2 regions of the Enterobacter sp. Taxon_8 genome follow, and region 1 is predicted to be linked to the other one. Evidence: predicted binding sites of a transcription regulator. Region 1 holds the regulator's gene; the other holds the start of a gene.
What was found. The regulator PurR, encoded in region 1, represses purine synthesis genes. The targets are predictions, from matches to a motif close to CANGCAAACGTTTGCNTG.

Region 1 (4,363 bases):
CCGAACTACCTGGAACACTTCTGGGCACTGGTTAACTGGGACTTTGTGGCGAAGAACTTCGCCGCGTAAAAGACACGCAGAAGGGTTCGCCCTTCTGCGTTTTTGGTTTATTCCGCAGCGCAGGCTGCTTCTGGCTGTTTACGACCCGACATCATCACCAACAGCAGGCCGAGCGCGGCAATGATTGCCCCCATCACCGGCACAAAGCTGTATCCCAGACCACCTGAAATCACGGCCCCACCGGCCGCCGCACCGAGCGCATTGCCCAGGTTAAAGGCACCGATATTGACCGAGGATGAGAGGCCCGGCGCTTCATGCGCAACACGCATCACGCGCATCTGCAGCGGTGGCACCACGGCGAACGTTGCTGCACCCCAGACGACCATCGCCATCGCGGCGCCAAACTCGTTACGCGCCAGCCACGGAATGGCGATCATGATGACAATCAGCAGGGTTAAGAAGCCCTTCAGCGTCCCGCTCACGGAACGGTCGGCAAATTTCCCGCCGAGATAGTTGCCAATCGAGAAGCCCACGCCAATCAGCACCAGCATCGCGGTCACAAAGAGAGGCGTTGCGTGGGTGATATCGTGCAGTACCGGTGAAATATAGGTATAGAGGGTAAACATCGCCCCTGCCCCGAGAACGGTGGTAAGCAGCGCGGAAAGCACCTGCGGGCGCACCAGCACCGACAGCTCCTTACGCACTTCCGGACGTTCTCCGGCGCTGCCTTTCGGCAGGGAGAAGAACAATGCCACCATCGCGACCACGCCCAGCCCGGCCGTCGCCAGGAAAGACATACGCCAGCCGATCGCTTCTCCCAGCCAGGTTGCAGCAGGAACACCGCCGATGTTAGCGATGGTCAGCCCCATAAACATGGTGGCCACGGCGCTCGCCTGCTTATGTTTTGGCACCACGCTTGCCGCCACGACCGACCCCAGCCCAAAGAACGCGCCGTGGTTGAGGCTTGTCAGAATACGCGACAGCATCAGCGTGGTGTAGTCCGGCGAAATGGCCGAAAGCACGTTGCCGAGGGTGAAAATCGCCATCAGGAAAATCAGCGCATTGCGGCGCGCGCGATGAGAAAGGAGAAGCGTCATCAGCGGCGCCCCCACCATCACGCCGATAGCGTAGGCGCTGATCAACATGCCAGCCGCAGGGATCGAGACGTCCACGCCGCGGGCGATGACGGGCAGTAACCCCATCGGGGAGAATTCAGTGGTGCCAATCCCAAAAGCGCCAATCGCCAGGGCCAGCAGGGGAAAATTGATTTTCATGCGTAAACTCCGGATGCCGTGTCACGTGGTGACACAGAACAAAGAAGCGGAAAGCATGACATCAATCACAAAAAATGAGAAGTTAACAAAATGGCAAAAGATTTTTGCCAGAGAAGTAACAATCCGGGGAGTCGGGAGGGAGAAGGCTCTCCCTCCGCGTAAATCAGTGCAGCGCAGCCGTCAGACCGGCCACAACAATCAGAGCCAGCACAACAACGGTGGTGAACAGCGAAAACTTAAGATCGGAACTCATCAATTTTTCTCCTTTTAATCCCCACACGAAAAGTGAGCTTGCTCATTTTTGCACAGATTACGTCAAAAATCTTCCTGGATTTATACTGATAACCACTTTACCTCTTCCCCTTTTCATCAAGATAGGACAAAATTCCACGCTAAATTTATTAGCGTACCGGCCATTGACCCCCTCCTGACGTCCCGTGTCGTTTTCCCGGCGTGCCGCAATTCAAGATTGCGTGATAAGGGTGAGAGAAGGCAAACGTTTACCTTCAAGTTTTTCAGGAGCTTAGGATATGGTCTGGAGTGACATTTAATGGCAACAATTAAAGACGTAGCAAAACGCGCAAACGTTTCCACTACAACCGTATCACATGTAATTAACAAAACCCGCTTTGTGGCGGAAGAGACGCGCAACGCCGTCTGGGCAGCGATCAAGGAGCTGCATTATTCGCCAAGTGCGGTCGCGCGTAGCCTTAAGGTTAATCACACCAAGTCCATTGGATTGCTGGCGACCAGTAGTGAAGCGGCCTATTTTGCCGAGATCATTGAAGCGGTTGAAAAAAACTGCTTCCAGAAAGGCTATACCCTGATTCTGGGCAACGCGTGGAACAGCATTGAAAAACAGCGCGCCTACCTGTCGATGATGGCTCAGAAGCGCGTTGACGGCCTGCTGGTGATGTGTTCCGAGTACCCGGAATCCGTGCTGTCGATGCTCGAAGAGTATCGCCACATCCCCATGGTCGTTATGGACTGGGGCGAAGCGCGTGCAGATTTCACCGACTCCGTTATCGACAATGCCTTTGAAGGCGGTTATATGGCCGGCCGTTACCTGATCGAACGCGGTCACCGCGAGATTGGCGTGATCCCGGGTCCGCTGGAGCGCAACACCGGGGCGGGCCGTCTTGCCGGTTTTATGAAAGCGATGGAAGAAGCGCTGATCACCGTGCCGGAAAACTGGATCGTGCAGGGCGACTTTGAGCCGGAATCAGGCTACCGCGCAATGCAGCAGATCGTTTCCCAGCCGCACCGTCCGACCGCCGTTTTCTGCGGGGGTGACATCATGGCCATGGGCGCGCTCTGCGCCGCCGATGAACTGGGTCTGCGCGTACCGCAGGATATTTCCGTGATCGGGTATGACAACGTGCGTAACGCGCGCTTCTTCACCCCTGCGCTGACCACCATTCACCAGCCGAAAGATTCGCTGGGCGAAACGGCCTTCAATATGCTGCTCGACAGGATCGTCAACAAGCGCGAAGAGTCGCAGTCCATTGAAGTTCACCCGCGCCTGATTGAACGCCGTTCCGTTGCGGACGGTCCGTTCCGCGACTACCGTCGTTAATCCCTTTACGGGGCCAGCTACGCTGGCTCCCGTAACCATTCCCGGTTCAGCGTTTCGCTGTCCCCCAGATAATCCAGCAGCCAGGCCATGGCGGGCGAGACATCATTTTGTTGCCAGGTCAGGCAGCAGGCCGCGTCCGGGAACGGATTTTCCAGCGTCAGTTCAACCCATTCGCCGGTATTGATGCGCGGACGCGCAAAATGAACGGGCACCATCGCGACGCACAGTCCGGCACTGAGGCACGTCGCCGACGATTCCCAGTCCGGAGCCACCACCCGCCGCTGGTTGTCCAGAAGCCAGGTGATACGCTTGGGCAATGAACGGGACGTATCCTCCAGCACCAGCGAGGGCCAGTTGCGCAGCGTATCGTCGCTAAGCGGCCCGTCCATCGCTGCCAGAGGATGATCGCTGGCCACCACGCATTTCCAGCTCAGCATCCCCATGTCGCGAAAGGCGTAACGTCCCCCGACCGGGATCGCCTGCGTCGCGCCAATCGCCATCTCCGCCCTGCCGTCCGCCAGCGCATCCCACACCCCGTTGAACACCTCCTGCGAGACCCGCAGCTCAACGTCAGAGAAATGACGATAGAAATCGACAATCATCTGTCGGGTGCGTTCCGGCTTCACGATGTTATCCACCGCGATGGAAAGATGTCCCCGCCAGCCGTTGGCGATCTGCTGGCACTGTTCGCGGGTGATCTGCATTTTTTTGATAACAGAACGCCCTTCCTTCAAAAACCACGCCCCGGCGGGCGTCAATTCCACGTCACGATGCCGCCGCTCAAACAGCGGAACCGCCAGCCACTCCTCCAGTTGACGCACCGTGTAGCTGATGGCCGAAGGGACGCGGTGCAGCTCCTGCGCCGCACCGCTGAAGCTGCCGTTACGCGCGACAGCATCGACCACTTCAAGAGAATAATCTGACCACATTTTCTGCCTGCAAAAAATTTGAATGCACCCGCCAAATATTAGCGTTTCACAAGCGGCTTTGCACTCCCTACACTCAGCGCCAATGTATACCTGCCTCCTCAGGAGAATAAAATAATGCAACCCAGGAACGGTTTTTTAGTCTGGCTCGGCGGCTTAAGCGTGCTGGGCTTTTTGGCCACCGATATGTACCTGCCGGCTTTTGCCGCGATGCAGGAAGATTTGCAAACCCCCGCTGCCGCCATCAGTGCCAGCCTGAGTTTGTTCCTCGCCGGTTTTGCTTTTGCACAGCTGCTCTGGGGACCGCTCTCGGATCGCTTTGGTCGTAAACCGGTACTGCTGCTGGGTCTGGCCATTTTTGCGGTGGGGTGCCTGGGGATGTTATGGGTACGCGACGCCACCTGGCTGCTGGTGCTGCGCTTCGTTCAGGCCGTGGGCGTCTGTGCCGCGGCCGTGACCTGGCAGGCGCTGGTGACTGACTACTACCCGGCTAACCGCACAAACCGTATTTTCGCCACCATTATGCCGCTGGTGGGCCTCTCCCCTGCCCTGGCTCCGCTGCTGGGCAGCTGGATCCTCGCGCACTT
Region 2 (4,363 bases), 2.1 Mb from region 1:
CTCGTTGAGGCGCATGGTGTCGATAATCCAGCTCCCGTCGGCGTTGCGCAGGGCGGAGCCGGTGAGTGAGCCACGAGCCATGTCGGCGCCAATCGTTTTCAGCACCACCTCCTTGCCGTTAAGCTGGCCCTCGATTAGCACGTTGGTGGCCGGTACGCCGTTCAGGGTCAGCGAGCCCGCGCTCATCTGAATCTGCGCGTTGTTCCCCAGCACGTTGCCCGCTTCCGGCTGCCACGGGCTGACGCCGCCCGTGACCTTCTGCGCGCTCAAATCCCATTCGGTATTCGGGCTGTTAAACGCCATGTTGTTAAGCTGCAGGCGATCCGCCTGGAAAGGCAGCGGCGCCGTCTGCGGCGAGAGATTCAGCGTGCCGTCGAAGAGGGTGATGGTGTCCATGTGCAGCGGATCGGTTATCTGACGGCTGCTCAGGCCAATATCGACTTTTTTGGCTACCAGCGTGGCGGGTTTACCGTCCCGACCGAAGGTGACGTTTTCCAGAATAATGTGGGAAGGCGACGAAAAGCGGTGATTCATCTTGTCGAAACTGAGTTCGTAGTCGGTATTCACCGTTACCCAGCTGCTGACCTGAGACGCGCCCCAGCGGGTCTGGAGCAGAATGTAGAACGCCAGCAGCACAATGAGCAGGGCTACAAGAAGATAGATGAGGAGCTTTCCAATAAATTTCATGGTCTTCCATCCCGCAAAACGCACATAAGGGAGTTATGCACGATTTATGCGCAATCCTCAAGGCGGGAATGGTGTAATTCGATGTCACGGCAGGCATTGACTGCCTGCCGTGAGAGAAATCAATTTTTCTCAGGCGGGAAAACGAGGTTCAGCACGATAGCGGTGATACCGCCCGCAGCAATGCCGGAAGAGAGCAGGTTTTTCACCCAGTCAGGGGCGAACTGCAGGATCAGCGGCTGCTGGGAAACGCCCAGACCAACGGCCAGCGACAGCGCGATAATCATGATCGCGCGGCGGTTCAGTGGTTCGCGGGAGACGATACGCACGCCGGAAGCTGCGATAGTCCCGAACATTACCAGCGTTGCGCCGCCCAGCACCGGCTCAGGGATGTGCTGCACAAAGCCGCTTACCGCCGGGAACAGGCCGAGGACGATCAGCATCAGCGCTACTACAAAACCGACGTAGCGGCTGGCCACGCCGGTCAGCTGGATGACGCCGTTGTTTTGACCGAAGCAGGAGTTCGGGAAGGTGTTGAATACCGCAGAGACAAACGAGTTCAGACCGTTCGCCAGAACGCCGCCTTTCAGTCGCTTCATGTACAGCGGGCCGGACACCGGCTGCTCGGAGACGTCTGAGGTAGCGGTGATGTCGCCGATGGTTTCCAGAGAGGTGATCATAAAGACCAGCATCAGCGGCAGGAGCAGACCCCAGTCAATGCCCAGACCGTAGTACAAAGGCGTGGGGACGACGATCAGCGCGCTGTTGGTCGGCGCGGTGTTCTCCGGCAGCATGCCCAGCGCCCACGCCAGCAGATAACCCGCCGCCATGGCGATCACCAGGGAGGCGACGCGCAGGTAAGGGTTACGCTGACGGTTAAGCAGAATAATGATCGCCAGCACGACGCCTGCCAGCAGCAGGTTTTTCGGCGCGCCGAAGGTATGGTCGCTCATCGCGGCATAGCCGCCGCCGATGGAGGTAAGGCCCACCTGAATCAGCGACAGGCCGATAATCATCACGACGACGCCGGAAACCAGCGGGGTGATAACGCGGCGAGCCAGATGCAGAACGCGGGAGATCACCATCTCCGTACAGCTGGCCAGCATCAGCGTGCCGAACAGCGCCGCCATCATGGTCGGAACATCCGCACCGCCGGTTTTCAGGGCCGTACCGCCCATGATCAGCGGTGCCACGAAGTTAAAGCTTGTGCCCTGAATCGACAACAAACCCGACCCCACCGGACCCCACGCTTTAATTTGAATAATCGAGGCCACGCCGGAGGCGAAAAGAGACATGCTGATAATGTGCTGCGTGTCCTGCGCCGGTAAGCCGAGCGCCTGGCAAATCAGCAGCGCCGGAGTGATCACCGCAACAAACATAGCCAGAAGATGCTGGCAGGCAGCGAAAAGCGTTTGCGGCAGCGGCGGGCGGTCTTCAAGGCGGTAAATCAGTTCGCTATTTTGCTTCGGCGCAATCGGTTGCGCATCAGGCGACTCTATGGTGTTAACGGACATCGGCGGCAATCCCACGGTGGAAAAGCGGGCATTTTATCTGACCACCTGGTAAAAGCAAACGATTGCCAGCAAAAAAAGGCAAGAAATTCTGCCGCTGTGAGCAGGTTTTCTACAACGCATCGGGAAAAAAAATTACACTTTTTGCGCCGGGGGCTCATGAAGAGCGCAAACCGGCCCAGGATAACGCCGCGTGTGTATGGAACACGCGCAAAAAAGGAGCCTTCTATGATTCATCTCGATACGTTGTCGACCCTTGTTGCCGCAACGCTGGTCTTACTGCTTGGTCGTAAGCTGGTACATAGCGTTTCCCTTCTGAAAAAGTACACCATTCCTGAACCCGTCGCCGGCGGCCTGCTGGTAGCGCTGGCCCTGCTGGTGCTGAAAAAAAGCCTGGGCTGGGAAATCGATTTTGATATGTCCCTGAAAGACCCGCTGATGCTGGCCTTCTTTGCCACCATTGGCCTGAATGCCAACCTGGCGAGCCTGCGCTCGGGCGGTAAGGTGCTCGGCGTATTCCTGATTGTGGTGGTGGGGCTGCTGCTGATGCAAAACGCCATTGGCATCGGCATGGCGACGCTGCTGGGGCTGGATCCGCTGATGGGGCTGCTGGCGGGGTCGATTACCCTTTCGGGCGGTCACGGAACCGGGGCCGCGTGGAGCAAGCTATTCATCGAACGCTACGGCTTTGAAAACGCGACGGAAGTAGCGATGGCCTGTGCCACCTTTGGCCTGGTGCTGGGTGGCCTGATTGGCGGCCCGGTGGCGCGTTATCTTGTGAAGCACTCTACCACGCCGGACGGCAGGCCGGACGATGAGCTGGTGCCTACCGCCTTTGAAAAGCCGGACGTTGGGCGCAGTATCACCTCGCTGGTGCTGATTGAAACCATCGCGACGATCGCCATCTGCCTGACCGTGGGCAAAGTGGTTGCGCAATGGCTGGCGGGCTCAGCGTTTGAGCTGCCGACGTTTGTTTGCGTGCTGTTTATCGGGGTGATCCTGAGCAACGGTCTGGCGCTGATGGGCTTCTACCGCGTGTTTGAAAGGGCGGTGTCGGTGCTCGGCAACGTCTGCCTGTCGCTGTTCCTGGCGATGGCGCTAATGAGCCTCAAGCTGTGGGAGCTGGCCTCGCTGGCGCTGCCGATGGTGGCGATTCTGGCAGTGCAAACCCTGTTTATGGCGCTGTACGCTATGTTCGTCACCTGGCGCATGATGGGCAAAAACTACGATGCGGCGGTGCTGGCGGCGGGTCACTGCGGGTTTGGTCTGGGGGCAACCCCAACGGCTATCGCTAACATGCAGGCGATCACAGAACGGTTCGGGCCATCGCACATGGCGTTTCTGGTGGTCCCGATGGTCGGGGCGTTCTTTATTGATATCGTCAACGCGCTGGTGATCAAGCTATACCTGATGCTGCCGATGTTTGCGTGAAATCAGGCGTTGGAATACCGCTCGGTTTCCGGCATCCAGCGCTCAATTAACGCTGCCGCCTGTTCGGGGTAGCGTTCATGAATGTGGCGCGCAAGGCGCTGAACTTCCGGGATCATAGCCTGATCGCGCAGCAAATCCGCCACTTTGAATTCCGCGTTCCCCGTCTGGCGCGTGCCCAGCAGTTCGCCCGGGCCGCGGATCTCCAGGTCTTTTTGCGCAATCACAAAACCGTCGTTGCTGTCGCGCAGCACCTGCAACCGCATCTGGGCGGTTTTCGAGAGCGGGGCTTTGTAGAGCAGGACGCAGTGGGAGGCTACCGCGCCGCGGCCAACGCGCCCGCGCAGTTGGTGGAGCTGGGCAAGGCCCAGGCGCTCCGGGTTTTCGATAATCATCAGGCTGGAGTTCGGGACGTCCACGCCCACTTCAATGACCGTCGTGGCGACCAGCAAATGCAGCTCGCCCTGCTTAAACGACTGCATCACCGACTGTTTTTCAGCGGGCTTCATGCGTCCGTGAACCAGACCCACGTTCAGCTCCGGCAGCGCCAGCTTGAGTTCTTCCCACGTGGCTTCGGCAGCCTGCGCTTCCAGCAGTTCAGACTCCTCGATCAGCGTACAGACCCAGTAGGCCTGACGTCCTTCGTGGGTGCAGGCGTTGCGCACGCGGTCAATAATATCGCTGCGACGCGTGTCAGGAATCGCGACCGTCGTCACCGGCGTCCGCCCCGGCGGCAGTTC

Region 2: gltS (sodium/glutamate symporter) is a predicted target of PurR. The motif match lies at 2,250-2,267, and genes of this name have one in related genera.

The regions. Positions count from the first base shown of each region.
Region 1 is NZ_CM177989.1:2,605,599-2,609,961, forward strand. Features, by position in the region: gene sodB (superoxide dismutase [Fe]) at 1-69, shown strand, start outside; gene AC4IBF_RS12280 (MFS transporter) at 108-1,274, opposite strand; gene cydH (cytochrome bd-I oxidase subunit CydH) at 1,438-1,527, opposite strand; gene purR (HTH-type transcriptional repressor PurR) at 1,825-2,850, shown strand; gene punR (DNA-binding transcriptional activator PunR) at 2,868-3,779, opposite strand; gene punC (purine nucleoside transporter PunC) at 3,894-4,363, shown strand, end outside.
Region 2 is NZ_CM177989.1:92,793-97,155, forward strand. Features, by position in the region: gene AC4IBF_RS00420 (AsmA family protein) at 1-687, opposite strand, end outside; gene xanP (xanthine/proton symporter XanP) at 807-2,198, opposite strand; gene gltS (sodium/glutamate symporter) at 2,424-3,626, shown strand; gene recG (ATP-dependent DNA helicase RecG) at 3,629-4,363, opposite strand, start outside.